Regions from separate parts of the Shewanella sp. NKUCC01_JLK genome, predicted to be linked through region 3. Evidence: predicted binding sites of a transcription regulator. Region 3 holds the regulator's gene; each other region holds the start of a gene.
The links. The regulator sigma-54, encoded in region 3, starts transcription at its own class of promoters, with help from an activator protein. The targets are predictions, from matches to a motif close to GTTGGCACGNNNNTNGNNT.

Region 1: a site for sigma-54 is predicted at 2,437-2,455, ahead of KO537_RS08440 (BON domain-containing protein). Genes of this name have one in related genera too.
Region 2: a site for sigma-54 is predicted at 2,467-2,485, ahead of fliD (flagellar filament capping protein FliD). Genes of this name have one in related genera too.

The regions. Positions count from the first base shown of each region.
Region 1 covers NZ_JAHKRD010000006.1:159,095-163,363, reverse strand. Annotated here, with positions in the region: gene KO537_RS08455 (polysaccharide deacetylase family protein) at 1-55, shown strand, start outside; gene KO537_RS08450 (hypothetical protein) at 269-1,045, shown strand; gene KO537_RS08445 (DUF3224 domain-containing protein) at 1,175-1,579, shown strand; gene KO537_RS08440 (BON domain-containing protein) at 1,847-2,401, opposite strand; gene KO537_RS08435 (glutamyl-tRNA reductase) at 2,676-3,131, opposite strand; gene KO537_RS08430 (sigma-54 dependent transcriptional regulator) at 3,378-4,269, shown strand, end outside.
Region 2 covers NZ_JAHKRD010000022.1:48,708-52,976, reverse strand. Annotated here, with positions in the region: gene KO537_RS20420 (flagellar hook-length control protein FliK) at 1-421, opposite strand, end outside; gene KO537_RS20415 (hypothetical protein) at 411-737, opposite strand; gene fliS (flagellar export chaperone FliS) at 706-1,086, opposite strand; gene fliD (flagellar filament capping protein FliD) at 1,100-2,446, opposite strand; gene KO537_RS20400 (flagellin) at 2,749-3,567, opposite strand; gene KO537_RS20395 (flagellin) at 3,788-4,269, opposite strand, start outside.
Region 3 covers NZ_JAHKRD010000020.1:15,631-19,899, forward strand. Annotated here, with positions in the region: gene ptsN (PTS IIA-like nitrogen regulatory protein PtsN) at 1-381, opposite strand, end outside; gene hpf (ribosome hibernation promoting factor) at 384-671, opposite strand; gene KO537_RS19095 (RNA polymerase factor sigma-54) at 700-2,178, opposite strand; gene lptB (LPS export ABC transporter ATP-binding protein) at 2,286-3,017, opposite strand; gene lptA (lipopolysaccharide transport periplasmic protein LptA) at 3,014-3,568, opposite strand; gene lptC (LPS export ABC transporter periplasmic protein LptC) at 3,555-4,115, opposite strand; gene kdsC (3-deoxy-manno-octulosonate-8-phosphatase KdsC) at 4,112-4,269, opposite strand, start outside.

The sequences.
Region 1 (4,269 bases), on a different contig from region 3:
CCAAAGCAATTGGCAACCAAGCCAGACCCCTGCCTTGTGGAAAAACGAAAAGTAGTGATGTATTGGGCTGAGTATTTACTCGGCCCATCATATTGGTCGAGTAAAAGGCATGTTGCTGAACTTAGCCTGACAAAATTCAAAATAGCGGCATTTTTTATACTTTACCCACTTCGCTTTAACTCAGTATCTGTAATACTGCTCCGACATTGATTTGAAGTTTATCGGTGTTAGAAAAGTAGCGCATAACGAGCGCGATTGGGGAGAGAAGATGAGTACGTTTGTAAAATTAACCATAGCGGCAACCTTAGTGGTATTAGCCTTACTTGCTGCGGGTATTTACCGTTTCAACATGACCAATGATGATATTTATATGGTGATGGAAGATGGACAGGTGATGCAATACGATGAAGCCATGGCGCATGAAAAAACTCAGGCTCAGGCGAATGAGATCGAAACTGTGACACCTTTTGAGGTAAAGCCTGTGGCGAATGCATCGGAAGTGATGCTCAAACTCTTTAGCTTAAATACCGCCAATCCTGTTGAAATAACGCTGCCTGAGGGCGGCAAGTCCGTTGCACTGACACATTTTATTAAGATCAAGCAAACAGAGTTTGCTATGGGCGACTACCAAGATGGTGAGGTAAAAGGTCGAGCATTACTCGATTACTTGCGCATTACACCGTTAAATTTCGATCCCGCTCTAGAGCCGGACACCCAAAGTGACGCACCGATTCAAGATGATCCTAAAATGCAAACTATGCCCTTTGTGGCGCCCTTTATTGTGACGACTCAAGGTTCAGGCGTATTTTGGTATCTTGGATTGTTTAATCTGGATTTTAAACACAATAGCTTGAAACACTTAGGCAGTGTCATGCTTGGCGATCGAATCGAAGTGGATAGTATTGAACCTGTTTATCCTTTTGAAGCCCCATTCAAAATTGCTGTGACTTATCGCGATAGAGCGTCTGACCAACCTATGTCTGAAAGCCCTGAAATAGTCAAAACCATAGAGATGATAGTGAGTGAGACCAGCATACATAAGTAGCGTGTAAATGCCATTATGGATCTGCGCAGGCTTATGCTAAGTTGTTTTTCGGTCTGTGGGTGATGTTTGCTTCAATAGCAAGCGTTAGCAGGTAATAGGTCAGCATAAGATTTCGACAAGGAGAGTGTCATGCAAGTTAGCAAAATCACTGGGAAATTTGATGTTAAGCTCACTCCAGATAGCCCCTATGCTACTGGCATTGGTGGTGTGACCTTAGGGCGTATGGGCTTAGATAAAACCTTTTATGGTGAGCTTGAGGGGCGCAGTAAAGGGGAAATGCTCAGTGCTATGACGTCAGTCAAGGGCTCAGCTGGCTATGTGCCCATTGAACAAGTGGTTGGCAACTTGTGCGGTAAGCAGGGCAGTTTTGTGTTACAACATTTTGGCATTATGACCGATGGACAAAATCGTCTGATCTTAGAAGTGATACCCCATTCTGGGGCGGGGGAGTTGCAGGGGTTAACTGGCACTATGACCATCAATATTGAGAATGGCCAACATTTTTATGCATTCCAGTTTGGCTTTGAAGCTTAGTTTGGCTTTGAAGCTTGAGTAACGCCTGTGTTTTAGCTCAGTTTTCTGTAACTCTTCTCCTTTATTATCATTCGAGTCATCTTAATTCACCCTTCTTAATTTAAGCGAGTAAGTCTTTTCGATTGAGTCTGAAAATGGACATAAAAAAACCAGCTGAGGCTGGTTTTTTTGATTCTTTTTTCATAAAGCACTATCGAACCTTGAGTCTAGATCGGTGTGCTGTTACTTAAAATACGTTTAATTTAAAAAGTGCCGTTGTCGCGAGAGTTAAGACACTTTTTTAACAACTTTAATTTTATCAACGACCTTTTTCACATCGTCGGTATTTTCGGCAATTTTCAGTGCTAACTGACGTTCGGCATCGCTGGCAACTTCACCTTTCAATGTGACTATGCCATTGGCAACATCCACATTAATTTGGGTGCCGGATACGTCAGTTGAAAACAGTAAACGCGTTTTGATGACTGTGGCAACTTTAGAGTCAGTTAAGGTGGCAACAACTTCACTGGTGCCTTCTTTTTCATTCATCACAGTGAGTTGGTTATCGACATCTTTCACCCCATCTAAGCTCTTGATGAGCTCTGTGGCGAGGGCTTTATCCACACTGCTTTCCACTTTACCTGTTAACGTCACTTTACCATCTTTGACATCTGTAATGATGTCGAAGGAATTGAGATTCGTGTTGAGCAGTAAAGTGGTTTCTGCTTTACCATCGATCCACGCATCCTTGGTTCCGCCTTTCCAATCTTGGGCGGCGGCCACATTTAAACTGATTGAACCGACAAGTAAAGCCACTAGTACTGATGCTGTTGTAGTTTTCATAATCATATCCTCCGTTGTTTTCTCGAAGCTAGATAATGCGCCAATCGTGCCAATGTTTTTAAGGTGATGATTTTTAATGTTTTAATTGTTTTATCTGGCGTTTTTATACCTTGGCATTTTCCTTTTGGTCGGTCTTTTTTACCGACAAAATGTAATTTTTTCTGGCATGCTGAGCCATCATTCGAGCATAAAAAACCGCACTCATCAGTGCGGTATTATGTCTGTAGTAAAAGTGGGGGAGTCGGTTAAATATGGCTCACTTAGCGAGAGGGAATTAATGGTGATTGAGCGATCCCGTACCGTCGTAACTCATTTGCAGCCAAGCGGCGCCTTCTGCAAGTTGGTTTGCAAGTTGTGGCTGATGCGCTTGCCTTACTGCTTGTTTTATTTGGATTAGCACTTGCTGCTCTATGTCGACAAGGGCGGTCATAGCCTGCGAAATTTGGCACTGTTGCAGCAATTCTGTTGCTTGAGTATAAGTGATGGGCACGGTGTGACTTAGGCCATTAATTGGCTCGTCAGCCAAACGTCTCAGCTGTTCAAACCGAGTTAACATTCGTTGGTGGATGTTAGCTTTGGCGGAAAAAACACGCTTAAGATTATAGTCTTCGACATACCTCCTCGCTTGGTTGTAAAATGTGAGTCCTTCTTGATTCAGCTTGATGATTTCATCGATCAACATGATATCGGCGCGGATATCAGTCTGATGTTGCACAACATTAGACTTCATTATGGGCCTCCTAATGCCAGTGTTCGACATAGATTGTTTAACTGCTTGGGTAAACTGATTTCGTTTCGTTCAGCTACCATGCATATTCTGTTCTCGTTTTTAATGATATTTTAACAGGCTGATTTTTAGACTGATATTCTCAGTTCATCGAGATATCATCTTAGAACATCGGCAACTATTACCGTTGCTGTTGTTAAAATTTCATGGCTGACATACAGTAGTTTTTCATACAGGGAGTAGATACGCATGGCTCGACTGACACTTTTTTATCACTTGCAGGATGTTGGCGCCGAGCAAGCAATCATCGAACTTGCTGGCGCTGCTGACTTTAATAAGCTACGCAGTGTCGATGACTTGCCTTGGATAGAGCAGCTAGGGGCAAATCACGTCGATGTTGCCATTATTGAGTTATCCAGTCTTAGTCGAGAAGATTACCTTGTGCTGCTGGATAATACGGCCATGTCAAATATTGAGTTTATTTTTCTCTCCGATGGTCAGCCAAACCCTAATCTTGATCAGTTAATGTCTCATTTTGCGGGTTACCACTTTCGCAAACCTTACGATATGCCGCTAATCAGCGAAATTTTTGCTGATTTTGCACAGTATTTAGCATCATCGCCTAATCGACTGCATCCTTTTGCTAGCGAGCTAGACCAGTACGGTTTGCTTGTTGGTTCATCAGCTCCTATGCACAAGCTATATCGTACAATTCGTCGCGTCTCTGCGACAGGCAGTAATGTGCTGATTATTGGGGAAAGTGGGGTCGGGAAAGAACTGGTTGCTAATACCATACATCTTGCCAGCCCTAGGGTGAACGAGCCTTTTATTGCGATTAACTGTGGTGCATTAAGCCCTGAATTGGTCGACAGTGAGCTGTTTGGTCATGTCAAAGGTGCATTTACGGGGGCGAATCGCGACCACAAAGGCGTATTTGAACAGGCTGAAGGCGGGACTTTGTTTCTCGATGAAGTCACCGAAATGCCGATTGATCATCAAGTGAAGTTACTCAGAGTGTTGGAAAATAGCGAGTATCGTCCTGTGGGTGGTGACAAAGTGCAACGTGCAAACGTACGTATTGTGGCAGCGACTAACCGTGATCCCATAGTGGCGATAGAGGCAGGGCTATTTCGAGAAGATT
Region 2 (4,269 bases), on a different contig from region 3:
GATCCGCTTTAACAGTTTCCGCAGGAAAAATCACAGGAACAAACGGCGCGACAGCAGTCGGTGAAACGAGACTAGCCTGAGGCGTGGCGGCTAAGCCATCTTGAATAATAGGCGCTGAGTTGATCTCAGTATTTAACAGTGGCTGAGACAATACTGGTACAACAGGAACAAAAGATACTGAGTCAGATAAATTGCTATTAAAATATTGATTTGAAAGAGTATCAACATCTCTTTCTAAAGTATGTTCGGCATTCTGAGTCCACAGAGCTCCCTCTAACGGGAGAGGTGCTGCAGACAATCCGACTGGCAACCCCAACAAGGTAAATGACTCTGATTTATCTTGATCAACTGCACTTGCCACTTTAGTCGTCAAGCTGGTATTTGTGCCAACAGGACGAGTTGAAAGAAGATCAGAGATCATCCAAAGCTCCACTTACTTGTGTTAATTGATAGGCGGCTAAACCTGGTTGTTGCGCCTTAAAGCGGCCCATTTCAGCAGCTAATTCATCACGAGCCAAGATCAACTCTTGTAGCACTTGGGAATGAACCCGCTTTAATTCTGCACGTGCTAATTTCTGCTCAATATCATGAGCCTCACCAGCCTGTTGCAGTGCTTTGATCAAAGCGATGTTCACTTTTCGGACGCTTTCCCAATCCTGAGCATCTGCATATTGGCGTAAAGCATTCGCAAAACGCGCCCACTGCTTAATTGAGATTTGTCCATCCTTCTCTGACATTCGTAATCACCTGAGTCACTGGAACTAGCGCTTCAGCACTGTTTTCGACACTGGCGCTGACAAGCTGACGGCTACAAAAGTCATAGAGACGATGTAAGCTCACGGCAACCTCACCACCATTTTCAAGGTCAAGCATAGAGTCCAAGCCATGCACGATATTAAGGCACTTATGGATACTCATTCCTTTCGCCTCAAACCTTTGGTATTCCATATGGCCAGCGGTCCGCTCTAGTTCTTCCAATAAACCATCAAGTAACATACGCACCATGTCATGGGTTGTTGCTGCCGCTACTTGTGCATCTAAAGCGGTTTGCTTGTAGGCATTAAATGGATCGTACTCATTTAACATTTTTTACTGCTTCCTATGAAAACAACTGACTTGCGGAATTAAACTGATTAATGGTGGATTCCATTGCCGTAAACTGGGTTAAATAAATCTGATACTTTTGATTCATTTGATAATCATGGCGCGCCATACTGTCATTCACACTTTTAATCTGCTTATTTAGCGCTTCCTGCTTTTGATCGATATAGCCATTGAACTGTGTAAAAGGTTTTAGGGTCTTTTCTATGCTTTTGATATAACTGTCAGGACCAGTAAACATGGCTTGTACTTTTTCTGGATCACTTTTAAAGCTATCGGTCAGCTTAGCATCATCAATTTTTAGTTTTCCGTCTCGTCCAATCTCAATTCCGATATCAGACAAACGCATGCCATTAGCAGCCGTTGCAAATACAGAATCACGTAATTTAGACTGGAGAAGGCGAATAGAGGTATCCCCCTTCAACACACCAATTTGCGCTTCACTCACTGCAGTGCTTTTGTCTTCCTTATCTTTATCGGAAGAGCCAGAGTCAGAGGTTTTAACGCCCATAGAACGAGTTAATTGATTAATTTGCGTCATTAAAGAATTAAATGAATCGACAAAATCCTTAACCGCTTTCTTATTCGCTTCAAAATCGTCAGTGACTTTAATCATGCTGCTTTCACCAGCCGCATGCACCTTGACTAATTCGAGGCTGACACCATCAACAACATTTTCTAGATAGTTACTACTGCTGGTAATACTGATACCGTTTAATGTAAGTTCCGCATCTTGTGCTGCACGACGTTCTGTCATGCCCCAATCGGCACCGTTAAACTCAACCTTCACTTGATTCGCGACACCCGATTCCTTTGAAGACAGCATAAATTCGATTTGGTTACCTGTGCGCACTAATGACGCTTGTACACCAGGATTACCCACTTGTTTATTGATCACATCGCGTAACTGAGACACAGAAATAGCCGCACCGCCATTAACCGTTGCCAAATCAATTTCCATGCGCTTAGTCGGATCACTACCGACTTGAATACTGATAATGCCCGACGTTGGCAACAATTCACTTTCAGAGGAATAGGCTTTAGTCAGTTGATGCGCTTGCGCAAGTTTATGCACGCTCAAATCATAGTTGCCCTTTGGAGCATCAGATTTAACTGTCGCGGTCGCATTCTCGCCCGTAACCGTAGCAATTTTGCCTTTAGCTGCATCGCCACCCATTTCACTCAGCTTAGTGGCCATCTTCTTCATATTATTTTCGAGCAATGTATAGGCATCTAACTGTGTTTTGCTGGCAGTTAGCTTGCCTTTGTAAAGCGTATCTTTACCTGCGCGGTCTGCGCCAATCAGTTGCTGAGCAAATTGTGCTGCATTCATACCTGAAATCATGACTACCTCCACTCGTTCTAGAGCAAAACGCATGCCAAAAACAAGTTACTGTTTTTAAAGAAAATTAAATAATTAACTGGCCCAAACACAGCTAAATACTTCCGCATGAACACTTAAACAGGAAAACCATCTTCCACTTTGTGTTATCGAAAATTACCCACTAAAACATGAACCTTATAGGTTTCAATCTCGGGTTTAGCGACTACCGACCAATACATAAACCGTGGCTAAAATAAAAATGCCAGTCAGCGCAACTAACTGGCATTTTAGCCGTGACCAATGACATCACTTGCCCAATAGCATTAACGCAATAGACCCATGACTAAACCCGTGTTCTGGTTAGCTGAAGACAGTACCGTTGTACCCGCCTGAACTAATAATTGATTACGTGTCATATTGGCAGATTCAACCGCGAAATCGGCATCCATAATACGGCCGGCAGCGGCTTTAGTATTTTCAGTTACGCTGGCAAGGTTAGCCGCAGTATGGCCAAGACGGTTAATGTTGGCACCTAAGGTTGAACGTTCTGTCCCCACTTTAGCCAAGAAGGTATCAACAGCCCCGATAGCCGTATTGGCGGCTGCAGAAGTCAATAAATCACCAGTAACTGTCTTATCAATAGCACCTAAGGTAACTGACATTTGCTCTGCTCCATCCGAGCCAATCTGAAAGGTCACACCTTTGACGAGTACACCATCAGTAGCATCTTTAAATAAGTTATTACCCGCATAGGTTGTATTTTCTACAATCCGGGTAATTTCTGCATTTAATTGCTTAAATTCATCATCCAACGCTTTTAAATCTGCTGTAGAGTTAACGCCGTTTGATGCTTGAGTCGCCAATTCTTTCTGGCGGTTAGCAATAGTCGTTAATTCTTCTAACGCACCATCTGCGGTTTGCAGCATAGAGGTCGCATCAGAAATATTGCGTGAAGCCGTTTCCATGCCCTTTACGTTAGCGCTCATGCGGTTAGCAATTTGCAAACCCGCTGCATCATCAGATGCGCTATTGATACGTAAACCCGTCGACAGACGCTCCATAGCATTAGTTAATAGATTATTACTTTTATTAACAGCACCTTGTGCAACAATTGACGCGTAATTAGTGTGAACACCTAACATATCAGCTCTCCTAGAAAAAACAGTTATCTTGGCTATGCCTGAATCCCGGTATAGCTCCATAACTAAGTAAGGCGACAGCAACAGCGCAAAACTAAAACTTATTTAAAAATAGATGGGAGCACCTCTATAAAAACAGACTTAAATGGCATCCACAAAACGCCATAAAAAATGCCAGCAAGCTAAGCTTACTGGCACTTAAAACTAACTCAACTCGGCGTAATTAACGCAGTAGCCCCATCACTAAACCTGTATTTTGGTTAGCAGAAGACAGTACCGTTGTACCCGCTTGAACTAATAATTGATTGCGGGTCATATTGGCAGATTCAACCGCGAAATCGGCATCCATAATACGTCCAGCGGCAGCTTTGGTATTTTCAGTCACACTGGCAAGGTTAGCTGCAGTATGTCCAAGACGGTTAATGTTGGCGCCTAGTGTAGAACGTTCTGTACCGACTGCTGCGATAAAAGTATCAACAAGGGCAATTGCCGCATTCGCGCCAGTAGTTAAATCACCAGCAGCCAGCGCAGCATCATCTATGGCTGTTGTTGTAACAACCAATTTTTCACCCGTTCCGGCACCAATTTGGAAGGTAACACCAGCCTCCAACTTGGTGAATAAGTTATTACCGGCATAAGTTGTATTATCGAGAATACGGGTAATTTCGGTGTTTAATTGAGTAAACTCATCATTCAGAGCCGTTA
Region 3 (4,269 bases):
TTGCTTGTCGCTCAGCTTTTCGGCCATGCAAGACAAGGTACTTAAGTGCTGCTGACATTGGTCTGCAGGCACCAGTAGTGCAAATAAAATATCAACAGGTTGCTTATCGATAGCATCAAATGCTATCGGCTCTTCACACTTAATGAGTATGGCAATGGGCTGATCTATATCGGCTAGTCGACCATGTGGAATGGCGATGCCGTTACCTATACCTGTGCTCCCCATCTTTTCGCGCGCCACTAGGCTTTCGAATATCTCTTGAGATGAGAGGGTCGGGTACTGGGCAGCGACTAAGTCGCTGATGAGTTCCAGTACCTTTTTCTTGCTGCCCGGAGTGGCGCAGGTAGTGCACTCCGGCCGCAGTATGGTACAAAGTTCCATTATTAGTGTTTTGTTAACTTCTCTTTGTGTTTAATAACCTGACGGTCAAGCTTGTCAATCAGGGCGTCTATAGCGGCATACATGTCAGCATGCTCTGAAGTAGCAAAAACTTCACCACCTATGAGGTTTATTCTCGCTTCGGCAATCTGTTGCATTTTCTCAACATTGAGCACAACGTGCACATTATTGATCTGTTCGAAATGGCGTTCAAGTTTTGAAAACTTTTCTTCTACATATGCACGTAACGATTCGGTAATTTCGATATGGTGCCCACTTAGGTTTATTTGCATAGAAACGTCCTCCGATATCCACTGTAGGTTATAAACTTTTACGCTGATTAGAAGGTGGAATAAGCATAGCCTCTCGGTACTTCGCAATGGTTCTGCGGGCTACGTTGATCCCTTGTTCTGCCAGAAGTTGAGCCATCTTACTATCGCTTAATGGTTTTTTCTGGTTTTCCGCTGCCACCAGTTTCTTTATAAAGGCTCTGATTGCTGTGGATGAGCACTCACCACCATCGTCAGTCCCGACGTGGCTAGAGAAGAAGTATTTTAGTTCAAAAAGTCCCTTAGGGGTATGCATGTATTTTTGAGTTGTGACCCGTGAGATGGTGGACTCATGCATTTCTACCGCTTCAGCAATATCGTTAAGCACCATAGGCTTCATGGCTTCTTCACCATACTCAAAGAAACCTTGCTGATATTGCACTATGCAATTAGCAACTTTAAGCAAAGTGTCGTTACGGCTTTCTAGACTCTTAATAAACCATTTAGCCTCTTGCAGATGGCCGCGAATAAATTGGCTATCGGCTTGGTTTTTTGTGCTGCGTGCCATAGAAGCATAATGTTGATTTACATTGATTTTGGGCATGCAGTCAGGATTAAGCTCAACGACCCAGCGGCCATTTTTCTTCGACACAGACACATCTGGGATAACGTATTCGTCATTATTGGGCGTGATCAACAAACCTGGGCGAGGATTGAGGGTTTGGATGAGTGCTATACCATCCCTTAATTCATCTTCTTTTAATTTAGTCTTACGCATCAACAACCTAAAATCACGGGCGGCGATCAGATCTAAATGATCTTTGATCAGCATACGGGCGTTTTCTAGGTTGGGAGTATCAGCGGCGAAATGCGACAGTTGGATCAGCAGGCATTCACTTAAATCGCGGGCGGCAACGCCTATGGGATCAAAATGCTGAATGCGCTTGAGTACGGCTTCGACTTCGTCAAGCTCAACTTCAGGATTGCCCATGGCTTCGAGAATTTCTTCAGTGCTTTGGGTGAGATAGCCCTGATCGTCGATTGCATCAATAATGGCGGTGGCAATGGCTAAATCGGTTTCAGAAAACGGTGTGAGGTTTTTTTGCCATTCTAAGTGTTCGTACAAACCTTCACTGGTCTCGCCTTGGAAGGGCATATCGTCTTCACGACTGCCGCCGGGGCCTGAGTTTGGGGAGGCGGTAAACACTTCATCCCATGTGGTGTCCATGGGGAGCTCATCGGGCATGGATTCTTTGGTTAGCGACTCTGCCGTGTCTATGGTGGAGCTGTCTTTTTCTGGTGGCAGAGTGCTAGATTCACTGAAATCCGTATCGGATAGCGTTTGGTTTACAGGGGTTTTAGTGGCGTCGAATTGATCCTCTTCCAGCTCGAGAAGGGGATTAGAATCTAATGCTTGCTGGATCTCTTGCTGCAGTTCTAATGACGACAGTTGCAACAGACGTATGGCCTGTTGTAATTGTGGCGTCATGGTTAACTGTTGACCCAGTTTGAGCTGGAGTGACGCTTTCATGTTACCGCTGATCCCTACGTTATTATTGTTGGATGAGGTCGCTTATTATTATCTTGAGTGAAGCCCAATGGCGGTATAAATTGCCTCCATTGGCTTCGCTCGATTAACTATAGCCTGAATTGTTCACCTAAGTACACAGCCCTAACTTGCTGATTGTCTAAGATCTCTGCTGGAGTTCCTTCGGCAATCAGGTTTCCGTGACTCACAATATAAGCATGTTCACATACATCTAATGTCTCGCGGACATTATGGTCTGTGATCAGTACGCCAAGGCCGCGACTTTTGAGTTGTTCGATAATCTTCTTGATGTCGATAACCGAAATAGGATCGACGCCGGCAAACGGTTCATCGAGCAAAATGAACTTAGGATTAGCGGCTAAAGCCCGCGCAATTTCGACGCGACGACGTTCGCCACCCGACAATGACATGCCTTGGCTGTCACGGATGTGGGTGATATGAAACTCTTCGAGCAGATGTTCTAGTTCTTCTTCTCGTTCTTCGTTTTTAAGTTCTTTACGAGTTTGCAGTACGGCCATGATGTTGTCATGAACAGTTAGCTTACGAAAGATACTGGCTTCTTGCGGTAAGTAACCTATGCCTTTGCGGGCACGCAGATGCATAGGATCTGCGGTTAAATCATCATCGTCGATAAAGATATGTCCCTTATCGCTCTTCACTAGCCCGACAACCATGTAAAAGGTCGTGGTTTTACCTGCACCGTTTGGACCGAGTAGGCCAACGACTTGACCGGTTTTTACCGTCAGACTGACGTCTTTAACCACTTGGCGACTCTTGTAACTTTTCGCCAGATTTTGTGCTCTTAAGGTGATTTGGGTCATTTAGAGTCCTGCTTTTTTACAGGTTTATCCGCCGGAGCGTCTGATTTAGCATCATCTTGATAGTTTTCAGGCTGAATAATAGTGATTACGCGATCGTCACCACTGCCAGTACTCTCGGCCATCAATTTCTGTTGAATCATGTTATAGCGGATTAAATTGCCTGTAACTTGGCTACCTGCTTGATCTAATGACGCCATACCTTTCAGAGTTAAGGTGCGGCTTGCCATATCGTAACGAATTTCTTTCGCGCTAGCCGATGCAGGACGGCCATCGTCTAATATCTGGCTATACGTAGCAGGGTTGCCTGTGGCGACTAAAGTTTTGCTATTTTCACCTTCAGCGGAAAATGCACGCAGTTCATTTGCTTGGATTTTTATTGAGCCTTGGGTAACTTCCACCGGACCAAAGAAGATAATCTGGTTGTTTTTGATATCCGCAGTTTGGCTCACAGCTTTAATTTTGACTTCTTGCTTTAAGTCGCCCACTTTCGCGAAAGCACTCATGCTCATAATTAGCATTAGGCTGGCAAGTAATACGTTATTTTGCTTCATATGTTCCTACTACCTGACTGGTCAATTGCACTTCTTGCGCGTTGAGGTCGGCATAAAGGCCTTGGCCTTGAATATTAAAATCTTTCCCTGTGACGTAAATGGTACGGTCAGAGGTCATTATCATAGTGTTGAGATCGAGTTCCAGATAACTGGTGGACAAGGTCTGAATCGGTTCTTCTGGGCTAATGGCATCGATAATAACATTATTTTCTAATACAACCTTGCCAGTTTCCTTGTTTAGCTTGCCCTGATCTGCCCTGAGCTGCCATTGTGCTTTACCTTGGTCTGGATAAACAAGATAAACAGGTTGAGTAAAGAAAGTTTGATTCGTTGAATCATAATGTTCCATGTGTTTCGCCGTCACACGGCTATTCACTAGTCCTTGCTCATTGAACTCAACACTGCGCAGATCTTCAACGATGAAATCTGGGGTATTTTGATCTTTTACTCTGTTATCGGAATCACCGCTGTGTTTGTTCTGGACCTGCCAGTAAAGCGCTAGTGCAGTTCCAAAAAAAGCGATAATTGCGAGTGTCACACGACTCATATACTCATTCCATGGGCCGAAGTGAATTTATTTTGACTTAGGAGTAACAGATCTGTGAGTTCACGCAGTGCACCGTGGCCACCATTGAGCGTAGTCACAAAATGGGCGTGTTGGCGTACATAGGGGTGACCGTCAGCAACACTGACCGCTAAAC